DNA from 4 places in the Parageobacillus sp. G301 genome. Region 2 is predicted to be linked to each of the others. Evidence: riboswitches for the same ligand, from Rfam matches in the RefSeq annotation. Region 2 holds a riboswitch; each other region holds the start of a gene.
What was found. A riboswitch is a leader RNA that binds a small molecule or an ion and turns the genes downstream of it on or off. The one in region 2 is predicted to bind S-adenosylmethionine.
Positions count from the first base shown of each region.

Region 1 (2,203 bases), 450 kb from region 2:
AGAAGATATTAAGCTTGGCGGAAAATTTAGCTGGGTATATTTCTTGCTTGCGTTAGTATTAATTGCTCTATCGTTCGGATGTGGCTACGTATTTGCGGAATTAACCGATCTTCCGCTGTCGACCGCGCTGTTGAGTCTTGCGCCAGGAGGACTTGTGGAAATGGTATTAACGGCGCAAACGGTCGGAGGAGATCCAGCGATTGTCAGCTCCTTGCAATTTGTACGTCTTCTTCTTGTCATTATCGTCGTACCGAACGTGCTGAAATGGGTATTTCGAAAATTTCCATATATCACCGAAACATCATGAAAAAACCGCTCTGTTTAAAGCTGAACAGAGCGGTTTTAGTTGTTAAGAGTCCAACAAGCATCTCCGCTTTTCTTACTTAGCCGGTTCATAAAATTCGATCCATTCACCATCCGGTCCAAGAAAGAACAAATATTTCGCCCCGTTTGGCAGCGTCGTAATCTCTTCCCATACAAGCGGAACGCCGAGCGATTGAATCCGTTCTTTTTCTTGTTCAATTCCTTCAACGGTAAAGGCGACGTGATGCACTTTTCCTTCCGTCGGCAAATTCGGATTATACCCTTCGATCAATTCGACAATGACTGAGCCATCCAACCCTAAAAACGCCAATTTCATTGTACCGTTCGTATGCGTCATCTCGCTAAGTAGTTCCAATCCGACTACCTCTTGATAAAACTTTTTCGATGTTTCGATGTCTTTTACTTGAATGCCGACGTGTTCAAATTTTTTTACTGCCATTATGTTTCTCCCCTTTTTCCATTATTTTCAAGATTGTGAAAATACCGATCGCAAATATGGAGTCATATGTACGATCGAAATTCCTTTTTCCTCTAATTCGCAAAAAATGTAGCGGTCAAGCGCATAAGGGCCAGCGGCTTTCCATTCTTCCACTTCCGCAAATGTCAGAAGAAGCGAAAACATCTTCCCTTGCGTATATCCGTATAGATGGAAAACATTTTGGCTGCTATCAAAATGAATCGCTGCCTGTCGGTCAAATTGCAAAAGCTGTTTTTGGACACAACGGGCGACATGGGAAGCAAACGATGCTACCGTTAAGTGTGCCGCCATATAGCTGCGAATCAAATCATTTTCGCGCAATCGACATTCCCACCTCCTTCTTTGCACATACATAAAAACCCCTTTCGCCATGAATGATGCGAAAGGGGGTAACCGTTCTTATCATCCAAAGCGAAAGACGCTTTGCGGGTTGGAGCACCTTGCGTAATACGCAGGTTGCTGTGGAGTCATAGAGCCCGATCTCTCGTCCACTCTTGATAAGACTGTATGCAGTTTGTTTTTATCTTATCATGGTGCCATTGTGATGACAATCATTTTTTGATTTTCACAAACGAGGAAGGGAGAGCAAAGGCGCTCTCCCCTCTTTTTATTATTGCGCTACTTCTGGTTTTTCGGAAGTGACACCAACATCTTTCCATGTTAATTTTGAGCTAGGGTCGACGGTAAAGTTTTTCACACGATTGTTTACCGCATAAATAATCGAGCGGTACAGAGTCGGGATGACAGGTACTTCTTCATTCATCAGCGCTTGCCATTCGTTGTAAATTTTCTTGCGGTATTCTTTATCGAATGCTTGCTCGGAATGTCCTTTTTCTAACAATTCATCATTTTTCTCGTTCACCCATCGAGAATAGTTAAACATCACATCGCGTCCATATAATCCATACGGGTCCACATCGGTTCCAGTGTACCACGCCGCGGCGAACACATCGACTTTCGGGTTATCTTTTTCAACCATGTCATAGAACGAGTTGAATTCCGCCAAGCGGCCATCAACCAGTTGCACATTCAAACCGACGTCTTTCCAGCATTGCATGTAAAATTTCGCCAGCGGTTCGGCAATATCCCCGCCGCTCATTGACAGGAAGTTAATCGTAAACTTCTTGCCGTTTGGATCTTCACGGAAGCCGTCGCCATCGACATCTTTATATCCTGCTTCATCCAGCAATTTTTTCGCCTTTTCTGGATCATACGTATATCCTTTTGCGTTTTTATCATGGTATCCTGGGAAGGATGGCGGAATTAACGTCGTTGCCGGGAAGCGTAAACCGTGATAAAGTCTGTCTGCGACTTCCTTGTTATTAATCGCGTATGCCATCGCTTGGCGAAGCTTTTTGTTTTGGAATTTTGGATTATCCATCACGTTTTCTTGCTTCTTCG
Region 1 is NZ_BSDB01000001.1:943,588-945,790, forward strand. It holds gene QSJ37_RS04770 (AbrB family transcriptional regulator) at 1-307, shown strand, start outside; gene QSJ37_RS04775 (VOC family protein) at 380-763, opposite strand; gene QSJ37_RS04780 (hypothetical protein) at 791-1,123, opposite strand; SAM riboswitch class I at 1,199-1,306, opposite strand; gene opp4A (oligopeptide ABC transporter substrate-binding protein) at 1,413-2,203, opposite strand, start outside.
Region 1: it holds a riboswitch for S-adenosylmethionine, as region 2 does, so the genes downstream of both, QSJ37_RS04780 (hypothetical protein) here and QSJ37_RS07080 (methionine biosynthesis PLP-dependent protein) in region 2, are expected to answer to the same signal.

Region 2 (2,203 bases):
AGTAGTACTTAATTATAACAAAATTCCGAAAAACATAGTAGTGTTTACAAAGAAAGGATATGCGCGATTGCACGCGGAACGTCAGGCTGCCAATATGTCCATGCATGACCGCCATCAAATTCGTTGTATTCGTACAAAAATCCTTTTTGAATAAACGCTTCACGCGCCTTCCGATTTGGAGTGATAAAATCGCGCACGTTTCCGTCCGTCGTTTTCACTGCTGTTTCGTTTGTGCCCACCGAATGGTAAATTTGCAATAATGGCGGTTCCGAAAATTGTAAAATTTCCTCGATGATTCCTTCATCGATATATGGCGACTGCATCGCAATTTTTCCAAATGTATGCGGATACAATAATCCTGCCATTAGTGATACAGTGCCGCCAAGGGAATCGCCGATGAGCGCGCGTCCTTTTCCGATTTGGTACGTAGGAAACGTTTGATCTAAAAACGGAACGAGCTCATGTGCTAAAAAACGCAAATAACGGCTGTTTTTCTTTCCGTTTGGATGATATTTCTCATAGCGGTCCTTAACATCGCGATATGGAATTCCGATGACAATGGTGCGGTCAATCTCGCCGTTTTCCATCAGTTGTTCAATAACGCTTTTTATTTTCCCGTACATAAAATAATCTTTCCCATCCTGAGCGATAAGAAGAGAATACTTATGAAGCGGGGAAAACGAACTTGGCAAATAGGCAAGCAGCGTTATTTCCTCATCCAGCTCATCACTATAAATAGTGTAATCACGCATTGTCCCTTTTTGTAATGCCATGATGGATCCTCCAATAAAAACAGATTCACCTGTTATTGTAACATATTTTTGTAAAAACATGTTAACAAACACAGCGGATTATGATGAATATTTACATAAAAAAGCGCCGGGAGTTTTTCCAACGTATAAAAACAACATATCAATTTGAAAAATTTTAAAAATTCCTTGCAAACTCACAATAAATGAGGTACATTTTTAGTAATCAGAAAAAATGAATAGTGAAGGATGCATTCTTATCAAGAGAAGTGGAGGGAACTGGCCCTATGAAGCTTCAGCAACCAGCCAATTTTTGGCCAGGTGCTAAATCCAGCGAATTGAATTTTTTCAATTCGGCAGATAAGAAGAAGCACTGATCGACGTATGGAAAAGTCTTCTTCTTAGAAGACTTTTTTTATTTTATAGAAGAGGGAGAGATACAGATGGAGAAAATGGAAACGTTATTGGCGCAAATCGGAAACCGCAGTGACACGGTCACAGGAACGGTCAATCCGCCCGTCTATTTTTCGACCGCGTACCGTCATGAAGGAATCGGGAAGTCTACCGGATTTGACTACATTCGTACCGGCAATCCGACGCGGAAAATCGTCGAGGAAGCGATCGCAAAGCTAGAAGGAGGAGACCAAGGCTACGCGTTCAGCTCGGGCATGGCGGCCATTCAGACGGTTCTTGCGTTATTTGAAAGCGGGGATGAATTTCTCGTTTCCTCCGATTTATATGGAGGTACATATCGTTTATTTGAACGCGGCTGGCGAAAATACGGCTTGTCTTTTCATTATGTAGATTTTCGCGACATACGATTAGTAGAGAACTACATCACCGAAAAAACAAAAGCGATTTTTTTAGAAACACCGACGAACCCGTTAATGCAGGAAACGGACATTGCTGAAGTGGCAAAATTTGCGAAAAAACATGGACTGCTTCTCATTGTCGACAACACGTTTTACACACCAGTTTTTCAGCGTCCGATCGAGCAAGGAGCCGATATCGTCATCCATAGTGCAACAAAATATTTAGGAGGCCATAACGATGTGTTGGCAGGTCTCGTCGTTGCGAAGGGGGAGGAACTTTGCAAGCGGCTCGCGGAATATCAGAACGCAATTGGCGCTGTGCTTTCACCGTTTGATTCGTGGCTGCTTATTCGCGGCATGAAGACGCTGGCGCTTCGGATGCGACAGCACGAAGAAAACGCGAAACGAATCAGTGAATTTTTAGCGGCGCATGAAGATATTACTGATGTATTATACCCGGGAAGAGGCGGCATGTTGTCGTTCCGCTTGCGCGAAGAAAAATGGGTCAACCGCTTTTTGCAAAGTTTACGATTAATTACATTCGCCGAAAGTTTAGGTGGAGTCGAAAGCTTTATTACATATCCAGCAACGCAAACACATGCCGATATTCCAGAAGAAATCCGCATCGCCAACGGTGTCTGT
Region 2 is NZ_BSDB01000001.1:1,394,670-1,396,872, reverse strand. It holds gene QSJ37_RS07085 (alpha/beta hydrolase) at 45-773, opposite strand; SAM riboswitch class I at 1,004-1,116, shown strand; gene QSJ37_RS07080 (methionine biosynthesis PLP-dependent protein) at 1,193-2,203, shown strand, end outside.

Region 3 (2,203 bases), on a different contig from region 2:
TAATCCCGGAACCGATCGTTTTGACAACCTCGCCGCCGCCCAGGCTGCCAAGAAACACTCCTAATCCGCAAAGCAGAAGGGCGGTTGATCTCCGCCTGATGGCGCCGGATCCGTACGCCACTCCCATTGCGGCGGCGGCGCCGCTAGCACCGATATTCATTGCAAAGAAAAAGGAAACGATAAAAGCAACAATAAGGAGCATATTCGTGTCTCTCCCTATGAGATATGAAGCCCGCATTCCGTTTTTCCGTGCCCGACCCAGCGGCCGGAACGCAAGTCGTTCGGGTCGAGAGCAGGGGCTGTGCATGGCGCGCAGCCGATGCTTGGATAACCTTGATCATGAAGTACATTGTATGGAAGCCTGTATTTATATACATAGCTCCATACGTCTTTCCATGTCCAATGAATGAGCGGGCATATTTTGATCGATTGGAATTTGTCATCTTTATTGATGTATTGGACGTGGCTGCGTGTCGGTGATTGTTCGCGGCGCAGGCCGGAAATCCAAGCGGTTACCCCGGTCAATACTTCGCGCAGAGGAATCACCTTCCGCAATTCACAGCATTTGTTTGGATGGTGTTTCCATAATTCGTCCCCGAATTGTTTTGCCTGTTCATCTAAGGATATGCTCGGCTGTTTCATCACAATGCGGAGGGAAGGATATTTTTCTTTTACCTTTTCGATTGTTTCGTATGTTTCACGAAAATGAAGCCCGGTATCGAGAAATACGATTTCTGCATCTGGCTTTACTTGCGAAATTAAATCGATTAACACGATTCCTTCAATGCCGAAGCTACAGGCGTACACAATATCGTCCTCATATTGGCGGTATGCCCAGGCGAGAACATCAAGCGCCCCTTTTGTTTCATTATCGTGAGGGAATGAAGGTTTTTCTTTGGCTTCCCATGTTTGATAAGTGAGCATTTTTCTCCCCCTTTGAAATCAAAGAAAATAAAGTGGATTAGTTGGTTATATAGGAATAGAAAGAGAACGAACGCTTATTAAAAACGCTCTCCCATTTTGGAAGAGCAAACCGGTCACTAATAGCGCCTTATCTTCCAAAATGGAGTCCATTTTGCTGGAATTAGCACCTTGCTTTCGGCCAAGCAGGTTGCCGGAGTTCATCGGGCCAGTCCCTCCCTCACTCTTGATAAGTCTTATATAATTGATTAAAATTTTAACACAATTCAAGCAAAAGTCAATCCTAGTTTTTCTATAGGAATTTATTTTTTGCTGATATAACACAGTAGAGGAATAAAGAAATCAGGAAAGAAAAGGGCGGTTTGTTGTCCGACCTTTTCCATGCATGTCAATCGGATAATAGGGAATTATGCAAAACAGAGGATGCAGAAACGCGGATCGGCAATGTTACTTCGACGGTTGTTCCTTTATTCACTTCACTCATAATCGACATCGTTCCGCCGTGGTCTTCGATAATTTTTTTACTGATCATCATCCCAAGACCAGTACCTTTTTCTTTTGTTGTAAAGAACGGTTTTCCTATTTTTTCTAGATGTTCTTTTGGAATTCCGCAGCCTTCGTCGATAAAGCGAATAAGAACGGAATGTTCATCCTTTTTTTGTGCTTCAATGAAAATATGTCCACCATTTTTCATCGCTTCCATCGCATTTTTTAAGAAATTAATAAATACTTGCTTTAATCCGTTTTCGTCACATTCAATGAGAGGAAGAGATGGATCAGTTTTTGTAATAATTTGGATGTTATGCAAAATACCCTGTGTTTCTAATAAAGCGGTGACATGTTGAAGCAAAACGCCAATATCACTTTTTGTAAATTTGGTTGCTTGTGGTTTTGCCAACACTAATAGTTCGCCTAAAATAAGTTCAATGCGCTGAATTTCTGATTCAATAATGTGAAGGTAAGGTTTTTTCTCGTCAAGTTCGGATTGCAATAGTTGTATAAATCCTTTTATGGCTGTAAGCGGATTGCGAATTTCATGGGCGATCCCAGCCGCTAGCTGGCCGGCAACTGAGAGCTTTTCCGATGTTCGAATGAATTCTTCTGTTTTTTTCAGTTCGGTAATATCGGTGAATGTCAATACCGCATCAACGACGGCTCCATTTTCCAAAACAGGCGTTACCGTATAGGAAACGGGGAAATGGGTACCATCTTTTTTCCAAAAAATATCTTCACTAATATGATATGTTTTCCCATCTTGAATGGCGAGATCAATTGGGCATTC
Region 3 is NZ_BSDB01000003.1:101,762-103,964, reverse strand. It holds gene QSJ37_RS16365 (sulfate permease) at 1-202, opposite strand, end outside; gene QSJ37_RS16360 (phosphoadenylyl-sulfate reductase) at 217-924, opposite strand; SAM riboswitch class I at 1,049-1,157, opposite strand; gene QSJ37_RS16355 (PAS domain-containing sensor histidine kinase) at 1,310-2,203, opposite strand, start outside.
Region 3: it holds a riboswitch for S-adenosylmethionine, as region 2 does, so the genes downstream of both, QSJ37_RS16360 (phosphoadenylyl-sulfate reductase) here and QSJ37_RS07080 (methionine biosynthesis PLP-dependent protein) in region 2, are expected to answer to the same signal.

Region 4 (2,203 bases), 600 kb from region 2:
CACCATATGGGATGAGCCCCTGGAAACAGCATGAGAAAATATCCAATATGCTGGCAGATTTACGCGGATCAATGTCATATTGATCAGCAATGTTTTTTGCAAGTGGACCAGCAATTAAAATGGAGATCGTATTGTTTGCTGTTGAAAGATTTGTTAAGCTCACTAATCCCGCGATGCCGAATTGTGCCCCTTTTTTTGACTTTACATTTCTTGTTACTAATTGAAGTAAATAATCGATTCCACCGTTATGTTTAATGACTTCCACCATACCGGAAATTAAGATCGCAAGCAATGACAATTCCTGCATTCCGGCGACCCCGTCACCGATGGCTTGAATGAGGCCCATTGCACTGTAGCTTCCATCAAGAAGACCGATGATTCCTGCTAATAAAATACCGCCTGCTAACACGACTAGTACATTAACGCCCATTAATGCTGTTATTAATACACCAAGGTAAGGTAAAATTTTCATCCAATTAAAAGATTGATTCGTAATTTCCGCTTGCTCTCCAGCAGTAATGGCCCAGAAAAGAACGATGGTGATGATTGCCGCTGGTAAAACAATGAAAAAGTTCACCTTAAACTTTTCTTTCATTCTTGTATTTTGTGTACGAACTGCCGCAATCGTTGTATCAGAGATAAAAGATAGGTTATCTCCAAACATAGCACCGCCAATGACAGCTGCCATAGATAATGCCAAAGAAATATCGGTTTGTTCACTAATTCCGACTCCAATCGGCGCTAACGCTACAATCGTTCCCATGGACGTTCCCATCGAAATGGAGATAAAACATCCAATGACAAATAAACCGGCTATTAATAAATTTTGCGGAACAACGGAAAGAGCCAAATTAACCGTTGATTCAACAGCCCCCATTTTTTTAGTTACTTCCGAAAATGCTCCTGCTAATAAGAAAATGATGACCATTAACATGACATCGGCATTTCCAGCCCCTTTTGTGAACACTTCCACTTTCTTCGTTAAAGACTCTTTCCGATTCATCATCAACGAAATACTTGCCGCAATCAAAATTGCTACAATGACTGGAAATTTATAAAAATCGCCTGTAACCACGCCTGCACCAATGAACAACACTAAAAAGATCACAAACGGAAATAACGCAAATAGATTGCCTTTTCTTAACTCCACTCTTTCCACCTCATTTTATGTTTTTTTGAAGGAGCTTTCCACTTAGAGAAAAGGCCTCTTCTTATCTGAACATAAGAAGAGGCCTTATACGTATCTATATAAGAAACCCTTCTTATCTTTCAAGCACAATGCTTGCTGGATTTGGCACAGCACTCGAAAACGAGTCCGCTGCCGAGACTTCTTCGGGCCAGTCCCTCCGCCTCTCTAGATAAGAAGATGAGCGGTTGTATTTCGTTATATAAAACAAATAAAAGATTACAACATATTCATCTATTGTGCAATACACTTTGATAATGTCTTATTTTTAAATAATTTTAAATAAATCTTAAAATTATACTTGTGTAACATTAATAATATGCAAAAATCCCGTAGCAAAACGCCACGGGAAAAGAAATCAAAAACTCTATTCTGGTTTATAGATTCCATATTTAATAATCTTAAGATATTCATTCAGTTCCCTTATCAAAGACTCCACACCACTCATGACATCCATTTGCTTATTTTTGTATATAGCCATATACTTATTAGACAGCTGTTCGGCAATCAACATGGTCATGCGGATCACGGTATCCACGGAAATATCCTCTCTAAGTTTTTCCGTTTGGATCAGATCTTTAATATAGACATGCTTCAGCAAAAAATCTTCCTGATAAGCTTCGTAATGTTTCTTAATAATTTCTTCCATTTCCTTCTTTACTGCCACTGGAGGATTAGTAAAGGCATCCGTAATAAACTGAGTTTCTTGGAGATACTGAACCGTTAGTTTTTGTTTCAACAGGACGATTTCTTTGATCCTTTCAAAGAAATCATCAGATTGGATTTTTTCCATTTCTTCCATTGCTAGTTCCGTCAGAAAGTCCTTCACATAATTCACTAAATAAAGGTATAAGTTTTTCTTGCTCTTAAAATAATGAAAAAGTATTCCCTTGGAAATTCCCGCCCGTCTCGTAATAACATCTGTAGAGGTCTTTTCATAACCATTCTTCACAAATTCCTCGATGGCCACTTTGATGATCAAGTCTTTTTTCTCTTTAGGCTGCTTTTCAAATGCTG
Region 4 is NZ_BSDB01000001.1:797,755-799,957, forward strand. It holds gene QSJ37_RS04110 (Na+/H+ antiporter NhaC family protein) at 1-1,150, opposite strand, end outside; SAM riboswitch class I at 1,260-1,365, opposite strand; gene QSJ37_RS04115 (TetR/AcrR family transcriptional regulator) at 1,554-2,203, opposite strand, start outside.
Region 4: it holds a riboswitch for S-adenosylmethionine, as region 2 does, so the genes downstream of both, QSJ37_RS04110 (Na+/H+ antiporter NhaC family protein) here and QSJ37_RS07080 (methionine biosynthesis PLP-dependent protein) in region 2, are expected to answer to the same signal.